2 regions of the Brevibacillus sp. FSL K6-0770 genome follow, and region 2 is predicted to be linked to the other one. Evidence: riboswitches for the same ligand, from Rfam matches in the RefSeq annotation. Region 2 holds a riboswitch; the other holds the start of a gene.
The links. A riboswitch is a leader RNA that binds a small molecule or an ion and turns the genes downstream of it on or off. The one in region 2 is predicted to bind FMN.
Positions count from the first base shown of each region.

Region 1: another riboswitch for FMN. It lies ahead of NST23_RS05200 (ECF transporter S component); the one in region 2 lies ahead of ribD (bifunctional diaminohydroxyphosphoribosylaminopyrimidine deaminase/5-amino-6-(5-phosphoribosylamino)uracil reductase RibD).

Region 1 covers NZ_JBBOBQ010000001.1:1,013,259-1,020,867, reverse strand. The annotation lists gene NST23_RS05215 (HAD family hydrolase) at 65-703, shown strand; gene NST23_RS05210 (hypothetical protein) at 851-1,450, opposite strand; gene proS (proline--tRNA ligase) at 1,790-3,256, opposite strand; gene NST23_RS05200 (ECF transporter S component) at 3,574-4,182, opposite strand; FMN riboswitch at 4,437-4,591, opposite strand; gene NST23_RS05195 (ABC transporter permease) at 4,998-5,795, opposite strand; gene NST23_RS05190 (ABC transporter permease) at 5,799-6,593, opposite strand; gene NST23_RS05185 (ABC transporter ATP-binding protein) at 6,586-7,596, opposite strand.
Region 2 covers NZ_JBBOBQ010000001.1:4,848,039-4,855,647, forward strand. The annotation lists gene NST23_RS23030 (spore germination protein) at 1-330, opposite strand, end outside; gene ribH (6,7-dimethyl-8-ribityllumazine synthase) at 473-937, opposite strand; gene NST23_RS23040 (bifunctional 3,4-dihydroxy-2-butanone-4-phosphate synthase/GTP cyclohydrolase II) at 958-2,151, opposite strand; gene NST23_RS23045 (riboflavin synthase) at 2,169-2,831, opposite strand; gene ribD (bifunctional diaminohydroxyphosphoribosylaminopyrimidine deaminase/5-amino-6-(5-phosphoribosylamino)uracil reductase RibD) at 2,929-4,026, opposite strand; FMN riboswitch at 4,156-4,302, opposite strand; FMN riboswitch at 4,417-4,563, opposite strand; gene NST23_RS23055 (HAD family hydrolase) at 4,653-5,303, opposite strand; gene NST23_RS23060 (hypothetical protein) at 5,416-5,562, shown strand; gene yunB (sporulation protein YunB) at 5,649-6,374, opposite strand; gene NST23_RS23070 (MFS transporter) at 6,417-7,604, opposite strand.

The DNA.
Region 1 (7,609 bases), 3.8 Mb from region 2:
CCAACACCAGGAAAACCATCAAGAGAGATGGTTTTTCTTTTTTTATTCCAAAGGAGGGGCAGCCATGCGCACGATTTTGTTTGATTTTGACGGTACAGTCGCCGATACGCTCCCACTCATTTTCACGGCCTTTCGCTCTACTTTTCAGCGCTTTTTGCAAGAGCACTACTCCGATGCGCAAATCGTAGCGATGTTTGGTCCAACCGAAACTGGCATTTTGCAAAACAAGCTGCCCGCCCATGAACACGAAGCCGCTCTCGATCATTTTTTCCATGTGTACACGCTTGAGCACGCTCAGGTGCAAAATCCTCCGCAGCTTGCAAAGATGCTTGAACAGTTGCATTCTGCGGGCATTCAGATGGGAGTCGTGACGGGAAAAGGGCGCAGAAGTGCAGATATATCGCTGCGCGAGTGGGGATTGGAAAAGTATTTTTCTGTCGTGATCACAGGCGATGAGGTGACCGAGCCGAAGCCGCATCCGGAAGGCATTTTCACAGCGCTGAAACAGCTGGGAGCTACAGCCGAGAATGCGATTTTTGTGGGCGACAGCGACGCAGACATTATCGCGGGACGCGCCGCAGGGCTGACTACGGTCGGCGTTGACTGGCTGCTTGTCACCCAGAAGGCCGGGAGCTTCGATCCTGAGCCGGACTATCGCTTTTCTGACGCGCAGGCGTTTGTTGACTGGGTGCTTGGCCGCTGATTGATTCGGGTTGCCTAACCTGCTATTACTTCGTTAATAGACAGTCTTGCATGGCTGAGATTTTTTCATATACGGATTTTGACCGCATAATACGAAGGGGCTGCCTCAAAAGTCGATTGCTCGACGAAGAGACGCCCCCTTGTCATTTTATTGATTTATATTGTTTCGGATTCGTTGCAAAACTTCTTCGGAATCGAGTTGAACGTGAGGAGAAAGCTCCAGAAACTGAGCAGCGCGTTGATCGAGCCACAAGCTTTCCTCCCCTTTGTTATCAGTAGCAACAAAAACAAATCCGCCTGCATAACTAAAGTACATAATGTTGACATTGTCACCAAGATCGTTTTTTATTTTTTCATGAAGGTCAAACAATTCAGGGCCGGTTTTTTCACCACCTGCCATGATTGGCTCCGTATCTGTTGCTATAGCGATACCTTTTACTTCATCACCTTCCATAATAAACGAAAGCTTCTCATCATGCGCAGTCAATAACTCATGAACGTTCGAACCTTTGTATTTGCTGATTTTATCCGCTTCTGACAATAAAGCTCCTGGAATTGAGAAGTCTGACAGCGTAAAATTATTGCTCGATTCGTTCAAAAATTTGTTCTCTTGATTCCGGGCTTGTTCCATTTTCTTGTATGCATTTAGTGCTTCCTTATTCCCTTGATTGGATGCACCAGCCCAAGTAGCCAATGATATTCCAGCAACTATAACTGCACCGAACAATGTCCAAACATATCTCTTCATAACTGCTGCCCTCCTTAAATTATTCTGACTCAAAACCATACAATGAGCCAATCCATTCTTGTCTTGAGCTATCCAAGAAAGAGTCATAAGTCATAGTAAAATGTTGACCATCCCATGGGTCCATGTACATTACATACTTCGTGGAGTCGTTTCTATAACCATCAATAAAAATACAAAATATTTACTTTTATGTATATACTTTTTACTCGAATGATAAATTACGTTAATGGAAATATTTTACAACCTGCCCGCACACGCTGACTTCTGTGGATGCAAAAGGGAGTGCTCCGTTACGTACGGGGAGCACTCCCTTGTTTGTTTTGTTTATTAAATGAAACCTTAGTACGAACGGCCAAACCAAACCGTATGCTTCGCCTCTTTGCCGCAGCAAATGCAGACCGATTTTTGCGCAGGCGGTTCAAACGGAATGTTGCGGGACGTGAACTTCGTCTCTTCCTTGACCTTGGACTCACACGCGTCGTCTCCGCACCAGCCTGCGAGCACCCAGCCGCTTGGCGTGTTTTCGTTCTCACATTTTTCGATGTGCGCGGACAGCTGCGCGAGCGTATCGATTTCGAGATGCGAATGGGCTTCCCGGAAGGCCAGCGCTTTTTGGAACATGTTTTGCTGGATGTCTTCGAGCAATTGGGCAATCGTCTGCGCAATGCCTTCCAGTGGCACGGTTATTTTCTCTCCGGTATCGCGGCGGGCGAGAATCGCCTGGCCGTTTTCCACGTCGCGCGGCCCAAGCTCCAGACGAAGCGGCACACCGCGCATCTCCCATTCGTTGAACTTCCAGCCCGGAGTTTCCTCGCGCAAGTCTGCCCGGACGCGAACGCCTGCCGCTTTGATCTCGTCGAACAGCGGATCGAATGCAACCATGACCTGATCGCGCAGCTTCATCGGTCCGACTGGGATCATGATGACCTGAGTCGGTGCCATCCGCGGCGGCAAAGCCAAGCCGCGGTCGTCGCCGTGCACCATGATCATCGAGCCGATCAAGCGGGTAGAGCTGCCCCATGAAGTCGTATGCACGTATTTGAACTGATTGTCGCGATCCAGGAACTTGATCTCAAAGCCGCGCGCAAACTTGTCTCCCAAGTAGTGGGAGGTTCCGGCCTGCACCGCTTTTCCATCCTTCATCATCGCCTCGATGGAGTACGTGTCGACTGCTCCTGCAAAGCGCTCGCTTGGCGTTTTTTGCCCTTTCCATACCGGAATCGCCAGCTCCTGCTCCACAACCTCGCGATAAATCTCCAGCATCTGCATGGTCTCCTGGCGCGCTTCTTCCTCGTTCGCATGGGCGGTATGGCCTTCCTGCCACAAAAATTCTGAAGTACGCAAGAATGGCATGGTGCGCTTTTCCCAGCGGAACACGTTTGCCCACTGGTTAATCAGAATCGGCAAGTCGCGGTAGCTCTGAATCCACTGCGCGTACATATGTCCGATGATCGTCTCCGAAGTCGGGCGCAGGGCAAGCTTTTCCTCCAGCTGCTCTCCTCCCGCTTCCGTCACCCAAGGCAGCTCTGGGTTGAAGCCCTCGATGTGCTCTTTTTCTTTTTGGAAAAAGGACTCGGGAATCAGCATTGGGAAGTAGGCGTTGCGGTGTCCCGTCTCTTTGAATCTTTTGTCCATCGCCTCCTGGATGCGCTCCCACAGCTCGAAGCCATCCGGTTTGAAGACGATGCAGCCGCGCACTGGCGTGTAATCCATCAAATCCGCTTTTTTGATCGCGTCGATGTACCAGCGCGAGAAATCTTCCGACTGCGGTGTCATTTCTTTTACGAACGCTTTGTCCTCTTTCATCCTTCTACGCTCCTTTTTTCTTACATGAAAATGCAAAAAATCCCCCATCCCAAAAAAGGGACGGAGGATTCACTTCCGCGGTACCACCCTGATTGACCATGGCACAAGCCATAAGTCCACTCAACAACCCGATAACGGCGGGCAACCGGACCAGCTCGTCGCTGGCGGCTTCAGGATGGGGTGCAGGTACGCCTCGTATCAGCCTTCCAGACTAGGGCCGACTCTCTGGAACCAGGATATAGCTGCGGGTCCTTTCATAGCCTTTTCGCTAAACTGCTTTTTGTTAGGGAATATCTTAGCAAGTCGCGCAGCCGTTGTCAATTTGTGGTTCTGAGGGCAATGCGCGCACCAAGCTTGGCGTAGACCGGATACGCGACCAGCGCGAGCACGACCCCTTTGAACAGGTTGAACGGAACGATACCGACCATGACCAGGGACCAGACGCTGGTTGCGTTGAACATGGCCAACAGCTCTGCCATCGGCATCTGATAAAGAGCGGCGTATGCCGGGAGCAGGACGTACGCATTGGCAACAGCCATGACAATCGTCATCAGCAACGTTCCAAGCGCGAGGCCCGATAAAAAGCCTTTTTTCCCTTGACCGCTGCGTTGCAGAAGGACAGCTGGCAAAATAAAGCTGGCGCCCGCCACGACGTTGGCAAGCTCTCCGATCAACAATCCGTCTGTATTTTTAAAGAGCATGTGCAATGTATTTTTCAAAACTTCGATGATGATGCCGGCTACAGGGCCGTACATGAGTCCGCCGATCAGCGCTGGCAACGTACTGAAATCAAGCTTCAAAAAGCTCGGCATCAGCGGAACGGGAACCTCCAAATACTGCAAGATAAAAGCAACGGCTGCCAGCATCGGAATCGTCACGATCCGCTGGGTTGCTCTGCGCGATGTGTGCAGGGCTGTTTCTTTCATGTGTACCATCTCCTCGTTTTTTCTCCTTCTGAGGAATGGCAACAGCGGTCTTGCCCACACGTGCCAAAATGTCTACGCTTTTGCAAACACAAAAATACCCTGAGAATAATTCTCAGGGCAGCTTACAGGCGTATGACAAAGCATGTGCAATAAATACAGGTTCAAGAAACAACGAGGCGGCTCATCATGCATGCCTCATCGCATCTGTCCTGCCAGCACAGGCAAACAAGCACGTGTGTGGTAAACGTACTGTCGTCATCCTTCTCCCATCCAGACTGTACTGTCGGCTCTGGAATCTCACCAGATCCTGCACTCCGTCGCTGTCAACAGCTCGGGAGGCTCGCGGGCTTGACGTGCTGATTGCACCATCACCGCCGGTCGGGAATTTCACCCTGCCCTGAAGGAATTGTGTAGTTGTATACAGCATATTATACTGCGCTTTTTCGATTTGACAATAGACGAAACTGTTAAATCGACATTTTATTGTTATTTTCCAATTGATTTAGTTGGATATATTTTAAAAAAAATGGGGCTTCTCAGCCTAAAGTCGCCACGTGCTATAGGTAGTTACCTGGACCAAAAAGAAATAGACCGCCCTTGAGTTGACTGCTCCTCGGCGGTCTATTCTTCACCAAATTTTGAGCCGTCCCCTTTGAGGGAAGCCTCGTTTGTACAGACCAGACCGTTCCGGTAGCCGCCGGACGGTCTTTTTTTCTTTCAAGCTCGTTACCTCTAATATTACCATAACCGTTCCCAAATAAAAATCCATAATCCTGCTCCTGCCTACCAAATCGCACCAAAAGTAGCTTCTGCCACTACGACCCTGCTCCCCGATACTTGGTGACGCCCCAGTTCCAGACGAGCAAGCCGATGCCAAAGAAGATGACCGCGACTACCGGAGTAAGTGCTGCGTACGTATACCACACTTCTTTTCGCAAAAAGTAAGCCGCCGGGTAAATCCCGACAAAAGCAAACGGCAACACGTAAGTCAGCACGAAGCGAATCGCCTTGTTGTACACATCCACGGGGTAACGCCCGTACTGCTGGATGTTGTAAATCATCGGGGCAATTCCTGTCCGGGAATCGGAGAAAAAGCTGACAGCGGCAATCGCCGTGTACACCCCGCCGTAAATCAGGGCGCCGCTGATCACAAGCCCGATGAAGATGAACAGGTCGTACCAGTAAAACGTCAAATCGAGCTGAAAAGCAGCATAGCCCATGATGATCAGCCCTGTGATGACGCCGAAAATCCGGTCCGGTGCGATCGACTCCAAACAGACCTGTGCCAGATTGTGGATCGGCCTGGTCAAGATGCGGTCCATTTCGCCCCGGATAATATAGCGTTCGTTGAAGTCCCAAAACCCGAAAAACATCGAGAATAAGGCATACGGCACCAAAAAGAAACCGTAAATGAAAATGATTTCGTCCCGCGTCCATTCCTTCATCAACGGCACATGCGTGAAGACGACGATGATGAACACTAGATTGATCAGCTCGGAAATCAAGTTGGACACAAAATCCCCGAGAAAGTCAGCCCGATAGGCAAGTCTCGTCTTGAAATACTGGCCCAGGTAGTCGGCGAAAATACCGAAAATGTGTTTGACGTTTTGCATATGCTACCCCCCTTGCACGACCAGCCGATTTCGGGCCATGCGCCACAAAATCAGAATCGGAACCAGAATAACAACCATCCAGATCGCCTGGAAGCCGATCAACTCCCAGGAACGCCCCGGAGTAATCGCCCCTGTAAAAATCAGGCTCGGATAGTAGTTGACGGCCTGGAATGGCAAAAAGCCCATAACCGTTTGCGCCCAGCCCGGGAAAAAGCTGATCGGCAGCACCAGGCCCGACATCAAATCAACGACGACACGCTTCGCCCGCATCATCCCGTCGTTGCGGAACAGGAAAAAGGTGAACAGCCCCGTCAGCAGGTTGATTTGCGTGTTGATCAAAAAGGCAAACATGAGACTGATCAAATACAATCCCCAGCCAGTCGCTGTCGCGGGAAAATGAAACGGGATAATCAGGCTGATGAGAAAAATTCCTGGCCCTGCGAAAAACAGGAAGCGGAATATCCCTTCCCCAAATGCTTGCGCTGTCTTGACCGACAAGTAATTGTAAGGGCGGATCATCTCGATCGCGACTTTACCCTCCCGTACGTCCTGGGCAATTTCCGTATCGATGTTGTTGAAGTAAAAGGCGCGCGACATCCAGGCAATCGCGACGTAGGAAGTCATTTGCTCGACCGACAGGCCGCCAAGCTGCTGCTGGCCGCCGTAGATTGCGCCCCACAAAAAGTAGTACGCTCCGATGTTGATCGCGTAAATAATGATCCCGCTGTAGTAATTCACCCGGTAAGCGAGCATGGTCAAAAAGCGCATGCGGATCAGTTCCATGTAGAGCTTATGCATGGCCCCGCACCCCTGTATCCACCTGGTAAATGTTGCGGACAATATCTTCTGTGCTCGTCTCCATGATTTTTACGTCGCTGACCTCGAACGTCGACATGACCGTTGACAGGACAAACGGCAGCATTTCCTGGCTCTGCGGCACTTTCACACTGATTGTATATTCGTTTACCTGGGAAATTTCGCACGGCATCTCGCCAAGCGTCTTGCGCAGCTCGTCGGCGGGTGTGCGCTTTTTCATCTGGAAAGACACCTCTGTGCCATTGCCCCACTTTTCCTTCAGGTCACTGAGCAGGCCGTCAAAAATCAGCTTGCCTTTGTCCATGACCAGCACCCGCTTACAGAGCGCTTCAATATCGGAAACGTCGTGGGTCGTGAGCAGGATGGTCATGTTTTCCGTTTCGTTCAGATTGCGCAAAAACTCGCGAATTTTTTGCTTCACCAAGACGTCCAGCCCGACTGTCGGCTCGTCGAGGAACAACAGGCGCGGCTTGTGAATCAATGATGCTGCTACCTCGCAGCGCATCCGTTGACCCAGGCTCAGCTTGCGCACTGGCTGGCTGACAAACGGGTTGATTTCCAGCTCCTCGATCAAGCGGTCTAGCCACTTATCTCCCTCTGGCCCGTCGACTTTGTAGACGCTTTTCAGCAACCGGAACGACTCCATCGGCGACAAATCCCACCAGAGCTGCGAACGCTGTCCGAATACGACACCGATGGAGCGCACGTATTCCTCGCGCTGTTTGAACGGAACGTAGCCGTTGATGACGATCTCGCCCTCGCTTGGCGTCAAAATGCCCGTCAGCATTTTGATCGTCGTCGATTTCCCGGCGCCATTTTCCCCAATCAAAGCGAACATTTCCCCTTCTTCCACGGTAAAAGAAAGGTCATTCACTGCCTTGACGGTCTTATACTCGCGACTAAACAAATCACGAAAAGCACCCCCGAGACCCGCTCTGGCCTGGTGGATGCGAAACTCCTTTTGCAGGTTCTTCACTTGAATCATGGATAACCATCCT
Region 2 (7,609 bases):
CAGCAAATTGGCAAGCAGCAAGTCCAGGTTGCCTTCGCGACACGGCTGCGCGTAAGGAAGCACGGTCAACGGATCTCTGCCGTCCGAGCGCTGCAACGGCAAAAACACGTTTTCATACAACTGCGCCAGTTCCACCATCGTATCTAGAAAAAAAACGTGAACCTCTTCGTCATTGATCGTCAAAGCCAGGCTGCTGAGGTCATCCACGTTGTGCATTTGCTGTTTGATCATTTCCGGCGTGATTCGCTCGCCACGCGAAGGCGACGCGCCACCGCTCTTGGCTTGTGCCACTTTGAATACTTGCGCTCTCCACCAATCTGTCGGCTCCATCTTGAATCCCCCGATCTACAGGAAAATCCTTCTTACTTTGACCGATAGGTGGTGATTTTATCCATCCATAGGCGTTTTTATCCATGCAAAAACGGGAGCCTCAGCCCCCGCTTCTCGCCTTCTCATGCTATACTGTTCTCGTTTAGGCAAACTGCTTCGACAGATTCGCCATTTCAATCGCAGCCGCAGCGGCCTCCCAGCCTTTGTTGCCTGCTTTCGTTCCAGCACGCTCAATCGCTTGCTCAATATTGTCTGTCGTCAGCACGCCGAAAATAACCGGAATCCCTGTGGACAGCGACAAGGAAGCAACTCCTTTGGCCGCTTCGTTGCACACGTAATCAAAGTGCGGAGTTGCGCCGCGAATCACGGCGCCCAGCGTCACTACCGCGTCGTAACGGCCGGATTCCGCCATTTTTTTGGCAATCAGCGGAATTTCAAATGCGCCTGGCACCCATGCCACATCGACGTTTTCCTCTTCCACACCGTGGCGCTTCAAAGCATCGAGAGCGCCGCCAACCAGCTTGCTGACGATCAGTTCGTTAAATCGCCCTGCTACAATCCCTACGCGCAGTCCTGTCCCTACCAGATGTCCTTCAAATGTTCTCATTCCGTTCACTCTCCTTTGCATTATAGGTGGAGCAAGTGCCCCAGCTTCGTTTGCTTGGTTGTCAAATATCGCTGATTGTGCGGTTGCACCTGCATTTGCAACGGCACTCTTTCTTCTACTTTCAGCCCGTAGCCGTCCAGCCCGCGAATTTTGCGAGGATTGTTGGTCAAAAGGCGCATCCTGCGCACTCCGAGGTCGCGAAGAATTTGCGCACCAATCCCGTACTCTCGCAAATCGGCCGCAAAGCCCAGCTTTTCGTTTGCTTCCACCGTATCAAGCCCTTCCTCCTGGAGCTTGTACGCCTTGAGCTTGTTAATCAGCCCGATGCCGCGTCCTTCTTGGCGCATGTACAAAAGAATGCCCGCGCCCTCCGCCTCGATTTGCGCAAGCGCAGCATGCAGTTGCGGCCCGCAGTCGCATCGCTCGGAGCCAAAAATATCCCCGGTCAGGCATTCGGAGTGCACCCGGACGAGAACCGGCTTGTCCGAGTCGATCTCGCCCTTGATGAGCGCTACGTGTTCTTTGCCATCTACTTCGTTCGTATAGGCCGCGATCCGAAAATCGCCGAAGCTCGTCGGGAGATTCACTTCGATTTCTTTGTGCACATGCGATTCCGTGCGCATCCGATACGCGATCAAATCGGCAATCGTGATCAGCTTCAGCTCAAACCGCCGCGCAATCTCTACCAACTGCGGCAACCGGGCCATCGAGCCGTCTTCATTCATAATCTCGCAAATCACGCCTGCCGCAGCACTGCCAGCCATCTCCGCGAGATCGACGGCCGCCTCCGTGTGACCAGCCCGGCGCAACACGCCGCCCGCTTTTGCTATCAACGGAAAAATATGCCCCGGCTTGCGGAAATCTTCGGCTGTCTTCTGCTCATCCAGCATCGCCAGCACTGTCTGCGAACGCTCATGGGCTGAGATTCCCGTATGCGTGCTCGCCTCATCAATCGAGACGGTAAAAGCCGTCCCTTGCTTGTCTGTGTTGTCTTCGACCATCGGAGCAAGCTTCAATCTGGCCGCGCGCTGTTGCGTAATCGGCACGCAGACCAGCCCGCGCCCATGCGTTGCCATGAAGTTGATCATCTCCGGTGTCGCCGCTTCCGCCAGGCAGACGAAATCGCCTTCGTTTTCCCGATCTTCGTCATCCACTACGATAATCGCTTTCCCTTGGCGCAAATCTTCCAATGCCTCTTCTATCTGATGAAACATGGGACTTCCCTCCTCGTTCAGACAAATCCATTTTCCTGCAAAAAAGCCATGCTGATCGTCGAGCCTGCCGCTTGCCCGCTCCTTTGCTGGCCGCGATCGCCCAAAAGCCGCTCTACATACTTGCCGATGACGTCTGTCTCCAGATTCACCTGATCGCCTGCGCGCCGATCCTGCAAGCTGGTCTGCGCCAGCGTGTGCGGGATGATCGACACGCTGAAATGCGTATCCGCAGCTTCCACCACAGTAAGACTGATGCCATCCACGCAAATCGAGCCGCGCTCGATGACGTATTTCAACAGCTCCGCGCTCGCTTCGATCGTAAACAGCACAGCGTTGGCGTGCGGCTGTCGCGACACGATCGTGCCTGTCCCGTCCACGTGCCCGGAGACGATATGCCCGCCAAAACGGTCGCCCAAGCGCATCGCCCGCTCCAGGTTGACTCGCTGGCCCGCTCGCAGATGGCGCAGGCTCGTCTTTTTCATCGTTTCCGGCATGACGTCGACCTGAAAATGCCGCTGCGTAAACGAAGTAACCGTCAGGCAAATCCCGTTGACTGCGATGCTGTCGCCCAGTTGCACACCTTCGAGCACCCGCTGCGCCCGGATCACGAGCTGACTCGCCTGATCGTTGCCCGTGAGCGATTCCACCGTGCCCAGCTCTTCTACCAGTCCGGTAAACATCGGCTTTCCTCCTCTTTTTACACGGTTTATAACATCGGAAAGCAGCCATCGGCCTCGGCAAAACAAAGCCGTCTGTCTCCGATTCGCTTTTTTGTCCTCACTCCCACTGTGGATAGCCGCTGATCCGCAAGTCCAGCTCATCCAGTTGCTCAACGGTCGGATTCGCCAGCTTGACCGCCTGATCCATCGTGGAAAAGCCTTGTCCTCCAAACGGTGTCGGCGCCTGGCCACCGCCAATCATTTTCAGCGACACGTAGCTGATCACTTTTTGAATCGCCCGCGCCTGCAAAAACGCTCCGTTGACCGCGGCCCCGCCTTCGACGAGAAGCGAAGTGATTCCCCATTCGCCCAGCGTGTCCAGCACCTCGTCCACCCTAATCTGCTCATCTGCCACGAACAGCCGGATACCTTTTTCCGCAAAAGCCTCCTGCTTCGCTTGCGCCGCAGCTTTCGTCGTAAAAATCCAGGTGGGCGCATCCGCATTTTGAATCACGTTGGCCCCGAGCGGCGTGCGCAGCTGACTGTCCCAGATGATACGCACAGGCTGTCGCCCATGCGCTTGCCCGTCCAGTCTCGCCGTCAAAAGCGGATCGTCCGCAAGCACCGTGCCTACTCCGACCAGGATCGCGTCGTGCTGTCTGCGCAGCTCGTGCACTTCCCCCCGCGCCCGCGCACCCGTTATCCAGCGACTGTGCCCGCTTTCGGTAGCGATCTTGCCATCCAGCGTGCTCGCTGTTTTGATCGTCACAAACGGACGCCGCGTCGTGATGAAGTGGAAAAAGACTTCATTCAGCTTTTTCGCTTCCGCTTCATGCACGCCGACAACCACTTCCACGCCTGCTGCCCGCAGCTTCTCCGCGCCTTTTCCCGCGACGAGCGGATTCGGGTCCAGCGTGGCGATCACGGCACGCCGGATGCCAGCCGCGATCACCGCTTCGGCGCACGGAGGCGTTTTGCCGTGATGACTGCACGGCTCCAATGTGACATACAGCGTAGCGCCAGCCGCTTTTTGCCCTGCCATCCGCAGAGCGTGCACTTCTGCATGAGGTTCGCCTGCACGCAAATGCGCTCCCATGCCTACTACTTCTCCGTTGTTTACCAGGACTGCACCGACGAGCGGATTGGGGCTCGTCTGACCGTTTGCCGAGCGCGCCAAATCCAGTGCCAGCGCCATGAACCGCATGTCCTGCTCCATGTAAACCTCCTCTTTCATGCACGGATTCCAGCCAATGCAAAAAGCCCTCGAAACCACTAGCGGCTCAGGGCATAAGGAAAGAAGCCTTATCGCATCCGTTTTTTGCAAAAGGGATGCCAAAAAGCATGGTCAGCTCTTCTTCCATCCGGACTTTACCGTCGGCTCTGGATTTGCACCAGATCAGTCGCTGACCGTAACGATCAGCGAGTCGCGGGCTTTAGACGTACATACGTCATTACCGCCGGTCGGGAATTTCACCCTGCCCTGAAGATTTTTGCGCTATGCAGTTTTCCAATAAAAAACGCCCACGAGCAAACGATACTCAGGGCGTAGGGAAACAAGCCTCGTGACAGTTCTGTTTTTGAAAAAACAGCCGCCGAAGCTATTGTAAGACACCTTCTCCCATCCGGACTTTACCGTCGGCCTTGGATTTGCACCAAGTCAGTCGCTATCCATACAGCAATAGCGAGTCGCGGGCTCAGACGTGCGTTCGTCATTACCGCCGGTCGGGAATTTCACCCTACCCTGAAGGCTGGTATTCAGTTAGGCACAGTATAGCACACATTTCTCGTCAACTGTCACTTTTTTAGGTGGAAGTGTCCTTTTCCTGCTCTCCGCGAGCGCGGCTACAAAATGTCCAGCAGTTCGCGCAAGTCCGTGATGTACGCTCGCGGCGAAACTTCGTTGCGCTCCATGTCCGCCCGCTCTCCCTGATACGCGATAAACGCCACTTCCCCGCCGTGCGCCGCTTTTCCGTCAATCCAGGAATCTCCGACCATCGTCCAGGCCGTGGCAGACCAGTTGGGGTATTGGGCGCGGATGTAGTGAATCCCGGACGGATGCGGTTTGAGTGTCGTCATCTGCTCGCGCGCGACAATCTCCTGGAAACAATCGGCGATTCCCGTATGATTCAGCGCTTCCTCGGCGGCTGCGTAGGCATTGTTGGTCAAAATGAACAAATGATACCGTTCCTTTAGGTGGGCGAGCACTTCCTTGACGTGGTCTTCCAGGACAGCCTCGTGCATCCCTGCTTTTTCAATCGCGGTTACAGCCTCCCACATCGTTTGCTCAAGCTGACTCGTCATCCGGCCCGACTTTCTGCCCATTTCGATCAATTGCGAAGCGGTGTGGCTGCGCCAGTCAAAAGTCGGCTCGCACAGCCCGTGCTCAGCCCACAAGCGAAAAATGGCCTGCTTCATTTCCAAAAAGTTGATTTTGGATTGCAGCAACGTATTGTCCATATCGAAAATGATGCCTTTTATCGACGCTCTGGTCATTGTCGGATCTCTCCCCCTTTTGCCAATGATTATTTGGTCAAGTATACCAAATTAATAACGTTCGACTAGATGCGAAAACGGGAATCAGGACTTTTTCCAATCGCAAAAGCTCGTGAACGACGCCCAGACGATCGACGATAAAAACATCATCATCCAGGGACAGGACCAGGAAAAAAACACATCATGGAGCATGATCGACGGACCGCTCAGCAGCCAGGAGGGCGTGATTGAGCTGACCGTCACCTGGGGTGAGCCGTAGATTTCCCCGACACCTTTTCACGGAACGAAAAAAGCGACAGCCCGCTGCTGCCGCTTTTTTGTTTTTCCCGCCATTCGCCAAGTCCGCTATGGCGCATCGTCTGCCCCTTCCATTTGCGCCCGGGGCACATCCGGCTTGCCCTCCGGATTGTTGTACAAATACTGCGGCACATCCCCGATAATCAGTGAATGCGTGATCGGGATTTTCGTGGTGATCGTCTGCTCCTCGGTGGCAAACGGGATGACGATCTGCAAGTCGACCTCCACGAAAATGTAGACGGTTGCGAGCACCATGTTGATGCCCGCCTCCTTCAACTCTGTCTCCAGCTTTGTTTTCACAGAGCCGATCGGTACAAAAGTGACAGGCAAATTCGGTCCCATCTGCGCCAAAAACGTATTTCCTGTCGCCAAGCCAAGCGGAATGGTGCGATCGACTTTTTCCGTCTCAAATTCCTGAAGCTTGTTCTGCACTCGTGAAGTAGTCTCGCCGACAATTCTCGCGTATTCCCTGAAGTTAAACTGGTATGCCTGAATCTGCCCTTCGTTGTTCTTCTCGATCTTGACGATCTGGTTGAAATCGACGCCCTGCTGGGAAATTCGTTTGGTGACTGCGTCCGTAATCGCTTCTTTTGCCAATTGCTCTGCTTTTTGGGTTGCCAGGATCAAGAGCGTCGGTTCCAGCCGTTGCTGCAAAAAGACGAGCGACTGAATCGACAAAACCACAAAAATTACCAGCGCAATCAAAAACGCTTTCGTTCGAGAAAGCGGGTTCCTCCAACGCCGACGGGGTCGAAATATGGCCAATCCCGTCACCTCCCAATTGGTACATCCTATGGTAGGAGAAGGGAAAAAAGACTATCCGCGACGAGAGTCGGCAACACCCCCGCTTTTCTGCACGTACACGCCCAGTCCGACGAGCGCAAAAATCAGCAGCACCTGTGCACAGACAACCAATCCGAACAAGCCGCACGCCGCCGTTAACAGCGGTGCGCCAAGAAAACCGATAAAAAAGCCGCTGCGGCCGAGAAAGCCCTGCACCCCGAGCACCTTGCCGCGCACTTCATTTTTGGCCTGCTGCAAAAGCGTGCCCTCGTACACCTGTGCCGCCCCGCTCAAAAGCCCGGCGCAACCGAGCAACAACAGCACCGCCGCCGTCCAATCGGCAGCAAACGCCGCCACGACCAGCAGCGCCATCAGCCCGTATGCGCCAAGCAAGCCACGCCAAAAATCAACGGAAAAACGGACGGCGAAGTAAGCGCCAACCAGCCCGCCTGCGCTCATCGCGGACCACATCAGCCCGTGCAGGGTAGCATCGCCACGGCTTAGCCCATCGGCCAAAAACGGCAAGCCGTAGTTGTGCGCGGCCGTACTGATCGCCAGCGGCGCAGCCAGCAGACTGACCGCGAGCAGCACAGGCGCTCCTTGCAAATACACAAAAGCTGCGCGCATCCCGCCGCTTGCCGTTTCTTTCTCTTCGGCTTTTTCCGCCTTGTCCGGCGTAGCTCTGCTCTCCCAGCGCATCCGCGTCAAAATTGCTGCCGAAAACAAAAAGCTCGCAGCGTCTGCTCCAATGACGAGTGCATAGCCGGCATGATCGGTTAACAAGCCGCCCAAAAGGAAGCCGACAATGCCGACAAACGATTCCAGCCTCACCTTGAGACTGTTCACCCAAGCCAATTTTTCCGGTCCAAACATCTGCGGCAATGACGCCTGGAAGCTGATCGCAAACAGCGTGTACAGCATCCCTTTGAGAAAAGCCGCCGCGACGACAACGTATGGATGCGGAATGAGCAAAATCGCCAGCAAAGCCAGCCCCGCTCCGATGTCGCTTGCGATCATCGCCTGTCTTCTGTCCATCCGGTCTGCCAATATGCCAGCAAACGGGCTGAACAGCATTCCGCCCACCTGTCTGGCGACAAAAAAAGCCATCAGCCAAAACGCGCTATGTTCAAACGTAAAAATCAAGGCGCTGCACGCGATCAAGTCCATTCGCGATCCGAGCGAGGACAGCGCATTGACGTACAAATACTTTTTCATGTTCATGTGTA